Regions from separate parts of the Sporosarcina sp. P3 genome, predicted to be linked through region 3. Evidence: predicted binding sites of a transcription regulator. Region 3 holds the regulator's gene; each other region holds the start of a gene.

Region 1 (3,284 bases), on a different contig from region 3:
CGTCGTCATTCAAGAAAGCTGCAGCACCGAAGCTTGGCACTCCTTCAATATCTGGCTGTTCGAAGTCTGACACGAACTCTAGCTTTTCATTGTTCGCAGACTCGAGCGCCATTTTGATAGTCATTTCTGTACCTGTCGTAACTGCTGCACGTCCGGATTCTACCGCAGAGAATGACGCCGGAATATCGGGAACCATCATAATCTGATCTTCTGCGATCCCTTCGCGCAACATAAAGTCTTTCTCTGTTGCACCGCTCATCACGGCTACTTTAACATCTGGGTTCGCAGCGATATCTTTATAGCTTTTTAAATTCATTGGGTTACCCGTTTCAACGATCAAACCTTCACCATACTTAATCTCTGGTTCTCCGAATGAAACACTTGAACAACGGTCAGGCGTAATGGCCATACCCGCTGTAATGACATCAAATTTCCCTGCGCCCAAGCCTGGGATCAATTGGCCAAAATCAGAAAGCTGACCGTCTACTTCTTCCACTCCCAAGTTTTCAAAAACCGCTTTGGCAATAGCGACCGCTGCACCTTGCAATTCCCCATCTTCTTCATACGCATACGGTTTCTCATTGGCAAAGCCGACTTTGACAACGCCCTTTTCTTTCATATTATCCAATTTGCTTCCGCCTTCATTACTTGACGAATCTGCATCCCCATTCCCGCAAGCTGCAAGTACTATAAGCATCATCACTGCCAAAACACCTATCGCCGATTTCTTCATAATTCTCCCCCTTGATTTTTTTATCAAACTATTAGTAAGTTAGTTGATAGATTACCATAGTGAATTAATAAGTTCAAACGATTTTCGACAACTTCACATTTTAGTTATATAAAAATAGTAACAACAAATACCGTGATGACAGCGTTTCCATAACTTTATTTTTAAGATTTTTTCGCAAAATTTTATTTTTTACTAGGTGAAAAGACATCAATTATTTATTTTTAAAAAGGTTCTTTGAAGTTCCACTTCATCTTTCAAAACTTACCGTTTATTTTCCATTAGTAAATTAATTAACTAAATGAATATTAATAATTTAAAAAGAACACACTGGATGCGTATACTTTCGTCTCTTCTCATCCAGTGTGTTCGATATATATTTTTTCCCGATGTAAAAAAACAACGATTGGATGCATAATCCAAACGGATCATGACAAACAATCGTTGTTTACGGTAGAACCTTGATGCCCTCGGCGGGAGTCGAACCCACATTTTGAGCTTCGGAGGCTCACGTGCTATCCATTGCACCACGAGGACTAAACGTGTAGTATCAAACTTTACCTACAAATACTCAACTACAGAAAAAAGCTTTTCTTCTGTAAGAGACATCTTCCATTATATCGTAGAATATAATGAAAAGCAATGTGTATTTTTAAGGCAAATGATTTGACCTTTGTTGACCTTAATAGGTAAAATACAGGTATAGTTGAAATACGAAATGATTTCAACCGAACGAATATTATGAAGTAATTAAAGGAGGAAGTCTAATTGAATCTAATTCCTACAGTAATTGAACAAACAAACCGTGGTGAGCGAGCGTACGACATTTACTCCCGTCTACTGAAAGACCGTATTATCATGTTGGGTAGCGGAATTGATGACAACGTCGCTAACTCTATCGTTGCGCAACTTCTATTCCTAGAAGCTGAAGATCCAGACAAAGATATCTCCATTTACATCAACAGCCCAGGTGGAAGTATCACAGCTGGTATGGCAATCTACGATACCATGCAATACATCAAACCAGACATCCGCACAATCTGTGTAGGTATGGCAGCATCCATGGGTGCATTCTTGCTAACAGCTGGTACAGAAGGTAAACGTTACGCTTTGCCAAACGCAGAAGTAATGATTCACCAACCACTAGGTGGCGCACAAGGTCAAGCAACTGAAATCGAAATTGCCGCAAAACGCATCTTGCATCTACGTGAAAAACTAAACCAAATCCTAGCTGATCGCACCGGCCAGCCAATCGATGTCATCGCAAAAGACACAGACCGCGATAACTTCATGACTGCCGAGCGCGCTAAAGAATACGGCCTAATCGACCACGTTCTAGAACGCAACGAAATCGAAAAGAAATAAACAACTACAGGTTGTCGCAGAAAGCCAAATGGCCTTCCGCGACAACCTTTTTATTTGTATTTTATAGGTATTTGGGTTTGGGTTAATCTTTACAATACAAATGTATCAGCTCTCTAACTCCAGATCGTGACAGCTAGTTGATCTGCGTTCCAGGCGGCGACTCCCGCGGGAAAAGCATGTGCCTTGAGACCCCGCAGGTAGCGAAGCGGACGAGGAGGCTCAAGCCATGCCCGCAGGAAAGCGTCCGCCTGGAACGCAGATCAACGGCTCCCTTTACTCTCTAATCGCCCTACTCCTGCATTCCAGTTGCACAAAAAAAGATGACGAAACCTCAAAAAGGTCATCGCCACCCATGTCTAACATAATTACACTCACTGCTCCACTTCCACTAAATCAGCCAAATTTTGAAGAGCCAAATCCTCATCAATCCCGTCCGTAATCAACGTGATCTCCGTCCCCTTCGCAATCGCCAAACTCATAATCCCCATAATGCTTTTCGCATTCACCTGACGATTATCTTTCTTCAAATAAATATCAGCCGTATACTTATTGGCCTCCTGTACAAATAACGCCGCCTGCCTTGCTTGCAAACCAGGTTTGATTCCTACTTTCACTGTTTTTTCTACCATATTGTGTGCTCCTTTTCTTCCTCTTCTCATGAAGGATCTACTAGTTATTTAACGTAAACGATCTGCGATTTCTTCAATTTTACGCAAACGATGATTGACACCTGACTTACTGACCGGTGCACCTGTTACCAGTTCACCTAACTCCTTTAGCGTCACATCTTGATGCGTGACACGTAATCGAGCAATTTCTTGCAGACGATCTGGTAATTGATCTAAACCAATCGTGCGCTCAATCAATTTAATGTTTTCTACTTGCCTTTGTGCCGCACCGATTGTCTTATTCAGATTGGCGGTTTCACAATTCACTAGCCGATTCACACTGTTTCGCATATCACGCATAATCCGTACATCTTCAAACTTCATAAGAGATACATGCGCACCGATGATCCCTAGGAAATCGGATATTTTTTCTGCTTCTTTGAGATACGCAATAAACCCTTTTTTACGCTCAATAGATTTCGCATTCAACTGAAAATGGTTCATCAACTCAACAAGTGATTGACTATGTTCCTGATAGCTTGAGAAGACTTCCAAGTGATAAGAAGACGTCTCTGGATTAT
Region 2 (3,284 bases), on a different contig from region 3:
TTCGGTTCAATAACTCCGGTTTGAAATGACTACGAAGTGCTGCCATGATCAAATCTTCTTTGGCATGCTCTGAATCGTCTAACTCATTTTCAAGTAAATAAGCCGATCCGATATTCGATGTCATGATGATGACAGTGTTTGTAAAGTTAACTAAACGTCCTTGACTATCTGTAATGCGACCATCATCTAAAATTTGCAGTAAAATATTCGCTACATCAGGATGCGCTTTTTCAATTTCATCCAATAATACAACAGCATATGGATTTCGTCGTACCGCTTCCGTTAACTGACCGCCTTCCTCATAACCGATGTATCCTGGAGGTGCACCGACTAGACGTGACACACTGTGTTTCTCCATATACTCGGACATATCGATTCGTACAAAGTGGTCTTCCGAATCAAATAACGTCGCAGCCAATGTTTTCGCAAGCTCTGTCTTCCCTACGCCAGTCGGCCCAAGGAATAAGAACGACCCAATAGGCTTGTTCGGATCTTGTATCCCAGCACGCGCACGCCAGACAGCTTCTGTGACGAGTTGGACTGCATTGTCTTGTCCAATGACGCGCTCTTTCAATGTTTCATGCAAGCGCAATAACTTCTCACGCTCTCCTTCAACCAGCTTTGTTACCGGAATACCTGTCCAGCGAGCCACGATGGAAGCAATCTCTTCTTCCGTTACTTCTTCACGCAAAAGACGTAAATCTTTTGTTCCTTCTAATGGACTTTCCAATGCTTTCAATTCTTTTTCCAATGCTGGAATTTTACCATACTGTAATTCAGCAGCTTTATTCAAATCAAAACTGCCTTGCGCTTCCTCAAGTTCTCTACGGTAGCGATCCAGCTCTTCACGTGTACTTTGAATCGTTTTCAATGCCGCCTTTTCTTCATCCCACTGTTCTCGCATACCTTGTGAAGAATCTTTCAAGTCTTGTAGCTCTTCTCGCAAAGTCTGTAGACGCGACTGACTCATCGTATCTTTCTCTTTACGCAATGCTTGCTCTTCAATCTCGAGTTGCATAATTCTACGAGTCACCGCATCCAATTCAGATGGCATCGAATCGATTTCCGTACGAATCATGGCGCTCGCTTCATCAATTAAATCGATTGCTTTGTCCGGCATGAACCGTTCCGTTAAATATCGATCTGATAAAGTTGCGGCCGCAACGATTGCACGGTCATGAATACGCACACCGTGGTGCAATTCAAAGCGTTCTTTTAATCCACGCAAAATCGACACCGTATCTTCAACAGACGGCTCACGTACCATCACTTGCTGGAAGCGTCTTTCCAGTGCCGCATCTTTTTCGATATACATTCGGTACTCATCGAGTGTAGTCGCACCAATACAGTACAATTCACCGCGCGCCAACATCGGCTTCAACATATTCCCTGCGTCCATCGCACCTTCTGTTTTCCCGGCTCCAACGATCGTATGAATCTCATCAATGAACATGATGATTTCGCCATCGCTATCTTTTACTTGTTTCAAAACACCTTTCAGACGCTCTTCAAACTCTCCACGATACTTTGCACCCGCAATCAGCGCACTCATATCCAGTTCGAAAATTTTGCGGTCTTTCAATCCTTCCGGCACGTCACCTTTTACAATACGCTGTGCCAAACCTTCCACAATCGCAGTTTTACCGACTCCCGGCTCCCCTATGAGGACTGGATTATTTTTTGTTTTTCTTGATAGTATTCGGATGACATTTCGAATTTCTTCATCCCGGCCAATCACCGGATCCATTTTCCCGTTTTTCACTTCTTCCACAAGATTACGACCGAATTGCTCTAATGGTGAGCGCTGATCTTCTTGCATTCCATCCATGCGCATATACATCCGCCTTTCATTTGTTTGACTTTGACTATCTTTGATTAATTAAATCATAGTACATTTTTTGGGTAAAGTAAAAGATTAACACTCGAATTAGCCAACTATTTTTAGATAGAAAAAGCCGCCCGCAATTATGCGAGCGACGTATATTACACTAGTTGGCGAGGCGCAACGACTACCCCATCTTCGTCTGCGTAGACATAGTGACCTGGTGTCCATTCCACGTTTCCGAAATGAAGCACTTCGTCTTTTTGTCCTTCGCCACGTTTAATACTTTTGACCGGCATGCTACCGATCGCCATGACACCGATTTCCTGCGTGCCAAGATCCGCTGTGTCGCGTGCACAGCCATAGATAATGACGCCCGCAAGTTTACGATCTTGTGCGATTTCGCCGAGCATGTCCCCCATGAGTGCGCAGCGCTTTGATCCTCCACCGTCTACAACCAATACATGGCCTTGTGGAATCGTTTGCAGTGCTTCCTTGACGAGTACGTTGTCTTCAAAGACTTTCACTGTCGAGATCGGCCCCGAGAATCTTTTGTGCTTTCCGTAGGATTTAAACTCTACTGTGCATACTTGCAGTTCGTCGATGAAGTCATCGCAAAGGTCTGCTGTTTTAACTGACATTTCCCATTCCCCCTAGAACATTCTGTTTGACGCTACCCTATTCCTATTCGACAAAATCCTGCATTTCCTTTTTTAAATCTATATATTGTCATAGAAGTTACAGATATTTGCTAAGGATAATTACAGGGCGTCCGTAAGGGGATTGAAGCTCCAGCTGGCGGACGCTTCAATCCTAGTTACAAAGTGGTGGTAACTAGATTACATACTGCAGATAGGAAGTGAATGATTGTTGTAGTTTCTATTAGTTCAAGTTAAAAGACATTCAATTTATAAAACGATTACAAGCCAAATTTCACCGAATAACAGAAAATGTCACCCACTCAGCTTGTAAGGGATTGGCGCGTCCCCTCCGAAGCGCCAATCCCCGTCCCAACAGCCCGTCAGCCTGACAGCCCAACAGCCGACCCTTTCCATAAAAAAACCACACCGCGTTAAAACGGTGTGGTTTGTATGATAGATTAACGTACGCCTAGGGCAATCTTGGCATAACGTGACATCTTTTCGCGGGACCATGGTGGATTCCAAATGATATCTACCACTGTATCCTTCACCTCTGGAAGTTCCATTAGCTCCTGCTCAATATTCGCTACAATCTGTGGACCCATTGGACAACCCATTGACGTCAGGGTCATTGTAATTTTTGCGACTCCTTCGTCAAGCAACTCCGCGTTGTACACCAATCCAAGATTGACGATATCAATACCCAATTCAGGGTCGATGACGTTTTCCAATGCACCAAATAAGTACTGTTTGATCTCTTCTTCTGTGTTCATCGAAATACTCCTCTCTGCTGTGTAGTAATCTTATCTTACCAACATACT
Region 3 (3,284 bases):
CTTATAAGATCGCATGGCTATGGATGATGCCCCCACTGCCGAAAGATCTAATTTTAGCCGTGCTGTCAGGCATATTTGCGTTCAGAATATCCAAACACTTGAAAGTGAGGCGTGCACTATAATGTATTACCAACAACTGGCCACTAAAGTACTGGAAGGACATGTGTTAACTGACGAGGAATCACTCGCTATATTAAACAGCCCAGATGAAGATTTGCTATTATTGCTACACGCGACGTACTCGATTCGATCGCATTACTTCGGAAATAAAGTAAAGTTGAATATGATCATTAATACGAAATCAGGACTATGTCCGGAGAACTGTGGTTATTGCGCCCAGTCCATCATTTCAAAAGCACCTGTCGAAAAGTACGCGATGATGAAATCAGAAGAGATACTTGAAGGTGCGGAGCGTGCGGCTGCCAATAAAGCAGGCACCTATTGCATCGTCGCAAGTGGACGGGGGCCGCGTGACAGTGAACTAGACATAGTCATTGACTCTGTTAAGCAAATTAAAGAAAAGCACAAAGGAATGACGGTATGTGCTTGCCTAGGAATTTTAAAGCCAGGACAAGCAACTCGTTTGAAAGAGGCAGGAGTAGATCGTTACAATCACAACATAAACACATCTGCAGAACATCACGAAAGTATAACCACATCCCATACATATGACGATCGTGTACACACTGTAGGACTTGCCAAAGAAGCGGGCATATCTCCTTGTTCAGGCGTCATCGTCGGTATGCGGGAAACAAAGCAAGACATTATCTCTATGGCGCGTAGCCTACGCGAACTGGACGCAGACTCCATACCTGTAAATTTCCTACATGCAGTTGATGGAACGCCATTAGAAGGAACATCAGAACTAGACCCACGCTACTGTCTAAAAGTTTTGTGTTTATTCCGCTACATCAATCCTAGCAAAGAGATCCGCATCTCAGGTGGACGTGAAGTGAACCTAAGAAGCCTGCAACCATTAGGCCTTTACGCCGCAAATTCCATCTTCATCGGTGACTACCTCACAACAGCCGGTCAAGAAAACGATCAAGATCAAAAAATGCTTGAAGACATGGGCTTCGTAGTCGACCTCGAGCCGTTGCGCAAAGAACCTATTACTATATAAATAAAAAACGAATCAATAGTTGTAGACAGTGACTGAAGACAATCCGCTATAAGGATCTGTTCTTCAGTCTTTTGTTATTCATTCAGTATTCTATTCAGGAAGATGGCGATGGTTGACGGTAAGTAGAAAGCATTCATCTTATTTTTTGTCTGATGACTAATTGAATAATTAATAGCCTGATGTGACAACCTAGCAATAGGTTTCCTTTTAACATAATAAGGTATACATACAAACAAATGAATTGCATCCCGCCTAATTTCTGCGATACAATCAAGTCAAAGATAGTCAAAGTCAACTAGATGAGCGAGCGAAAAGAGGTGACGAGATGCGTAACATTTCTGACATTATAGAAGGATATTTGAAGTCGATTATAGAAGAGGAAGATAGCGCTTCTATTGAAATCAAACGAAATGAGATTGCCGAAAAGTTCCAATGCGTACCATCACAGATTAATTACGTGATCAAAACTCGGTTTACCGTCGAGAGAGGCTATGCTGTTGAGTCTAAGCGAGGAGGCGGAGGCTACATTCGGATTTACAGGGTGCGTACCAACTCCCGCAAAGACTTACTTGAACAGGCGTTAGAAATTTTAGAGAATGAAGCATCATCTACTATGGCGGAAGATGTCATTATCCGTTTAATTGAAGAAGAAGTCATTACAGAACGTGAAGCTAAACTGATGCTTGCTGCAGTAGGCCGGGCTACTTTGCGTTATATGTTACCTGAGCGGGATGCGTTACGTTCGCGTATTCTTCGCGCTATGTTAGTTACATTAATTTATGAAGAGATAGAATGAGGTGAATTTCAATGCTTTGTGAAAACTGCAAAGAACGACCAGCTACTGTAGTGTTTAAACAAGAAACATCAAATGATGTAATAGAGCGTCATTTATGTGATAAATGTGCATTTTACTCACAAACATTTTCTTTCAGTCCGGATCAAGAACCGTTATCAATACAACAATTTTTAGCACATTGGTTGGGTGGTTCAGAGTTATTTCCGGAACAAAAAGCTGATGAAAGATTACCGGATGGTCCGAAGTGTCCGAGCTGCGGGTTGACCTTCCATCGTTTCCTCGATATCGGGAAGTTTGGTTGTGCGGTATGTTATGAAACATTCAAGGGGCAGCTGCCAAGAGTGTTTGCCAAACTGCATAATGGGCATACCCAACACCGTGGAAAGATCCCCGTATCACTTAATGAACGTTTTGCTTTAAAGAGGAAGCTTGAAGATATCCGTACGAAAATGCAGGAAGCTGTAGAAAACGAACGTTTTGAGGAAGCGGCAACTTTACGTGATGAGGCCAACCAAGTGAAACAGCAACTGTCCGATGGAGGTGATGATCAACATGTCATTTGAAAAATTCATCAAACAGGAACTGACAGGTTGGATGGTGGCGGAAGGTGAGCATGCTGACATCGTCTTGTCCACAAGAATCAGACTAGCTCGCAACTTACAGGATTATCCATTCCCTATAAGTGCCACGCAAGAAGATGCAAACGACGTAAGCAAGGCATTGAACCAAGCGGTCGAGACGATGCAGGATGATCACTTTACGAGTATTACAATGGAAGATTTATCACCGCTTGAACGGCAAATTTTAGTTGAGAAGCATTTAGTCAGTCCACAGTTGATCAATCCTAAAAAACACGGATCCGTTTTGCTGTCAGAAGACGAAACGATTAGTATTATGGTGAATGAAGAAGACCATATTCGCATTCAATGTATTTATCCAGGCTTTCAAATAGATCAGGCATATGAACAGGCTGATCAAGTAGATAGCGAACTTGAAGTGAATTTGAACTATGCTTTCGATGAAACATTTGGCTATTTGACAAGTTGTCCATCCAACACCGGTACGGGAATGCGCGCGTCAGTCATGATGCATTTACCGGCACTAACTATCACGAAGCAAATCGAAAGAATAATACCTGCGATATCCAGACTTGGAATGGTCGTGCGTGGAAGTTATGGAGAGGGCAGTGAAGCGCTAGGTAACATTTATCAGATTTCTAATCAAATCACACTCGGCAAATCAGAAGAGGAAATCTTGAAAGATTTAGAGAGTATTTCAAAACGCCTGATTGCACACGAAAAGAAGTCACGTGAATTATTATTGGCTAAGTCGGAAGTTCACTTGGAAAATAGATTATTCAGGTCA

Evidence for each region. Region 3 encodes CtsR, which represses protease genes until heat stress. Its sites were predicted from a motif close to ATGGTCAATAAAGGTCAAACA; they were not measured.
Region 1: a site for CtsR is predicted at 1,394-1,414, ahead of clpP (ATP-dependent Clp endopeptidase proteolytic subunit ClpP). Genes of this name have one in related genera too.
Region 2: a site for CtsR is predicted at 1,853-1,873, ahead of CSV61_RS06395 (ATP-dependent Clp protease ATP-binding subunit). Genes of this name have one in related genera too.

Annotation. Positions count from the first base shown of each region.
Region 1 covers NZ_PDZE01000009.1:55,217-58,500, reverse strand. The annotation lists gene ehuB (ectoine/hydroxyectoine ABC transporter substrate-binding protein EhuB) at 1-733, opposite strand, end outside; tRNA gene CSV61_RS11990 (tRNA-Arg) at 1,196-1,267, opposite strand; gene clpP (ATP-dependent Clp endopeptidase proteolytic subunit ClpP) at 1,499-2,095, shown strand; gene CSV61_RS11980 (HPr family phosphocarrier protein) at 2,467-2,724, opposite strand; gene whiA (DNA-binding protein WhiA) at 2,773-3,284, opposite strand, start outside.
Region 2 covers NZ_PDZE01000004.1:28,327-31,610, forward strand. The annotation lists gene CSV61_RS06395 (ATP-dependent Clp protease ATP-binding subunit) at 1-1,828, opposite strand, end outside; gene rraA (ribonuclease E activity regulator RraA) at 1,984-2,463, opposite strand; gene CSV61_RS06405 (metal-sulfur cluster assembly factor) at 2,922-3,236, opposite strand; gene CSV61_RS06410 (prolyl oligopeptidase family serine peptidase) at 3,283-3,284, opposite strand, start outside.
Region 3 covers NZ_PDZE01000003.1:172,070-175,353, reverse strand. The annotation lists gene CSV61_RS05200 (biotin transporter BioY) at 1-122, shown strand, start outside; gene bioB (biotin synthase BioB) at 122-1,123, shown strand; gene CSV61_RS05190 (CtsR family transcriptional regulator) at 1,449-1,919, shown strand; gene CSV61_RS05185 (UvrB/UvrC motif-containing protein) at 1,931-2,482, shown strand; gene mcsB (protein-arginine kinase McsB) at 2,472-3,284, shown strand, end outside.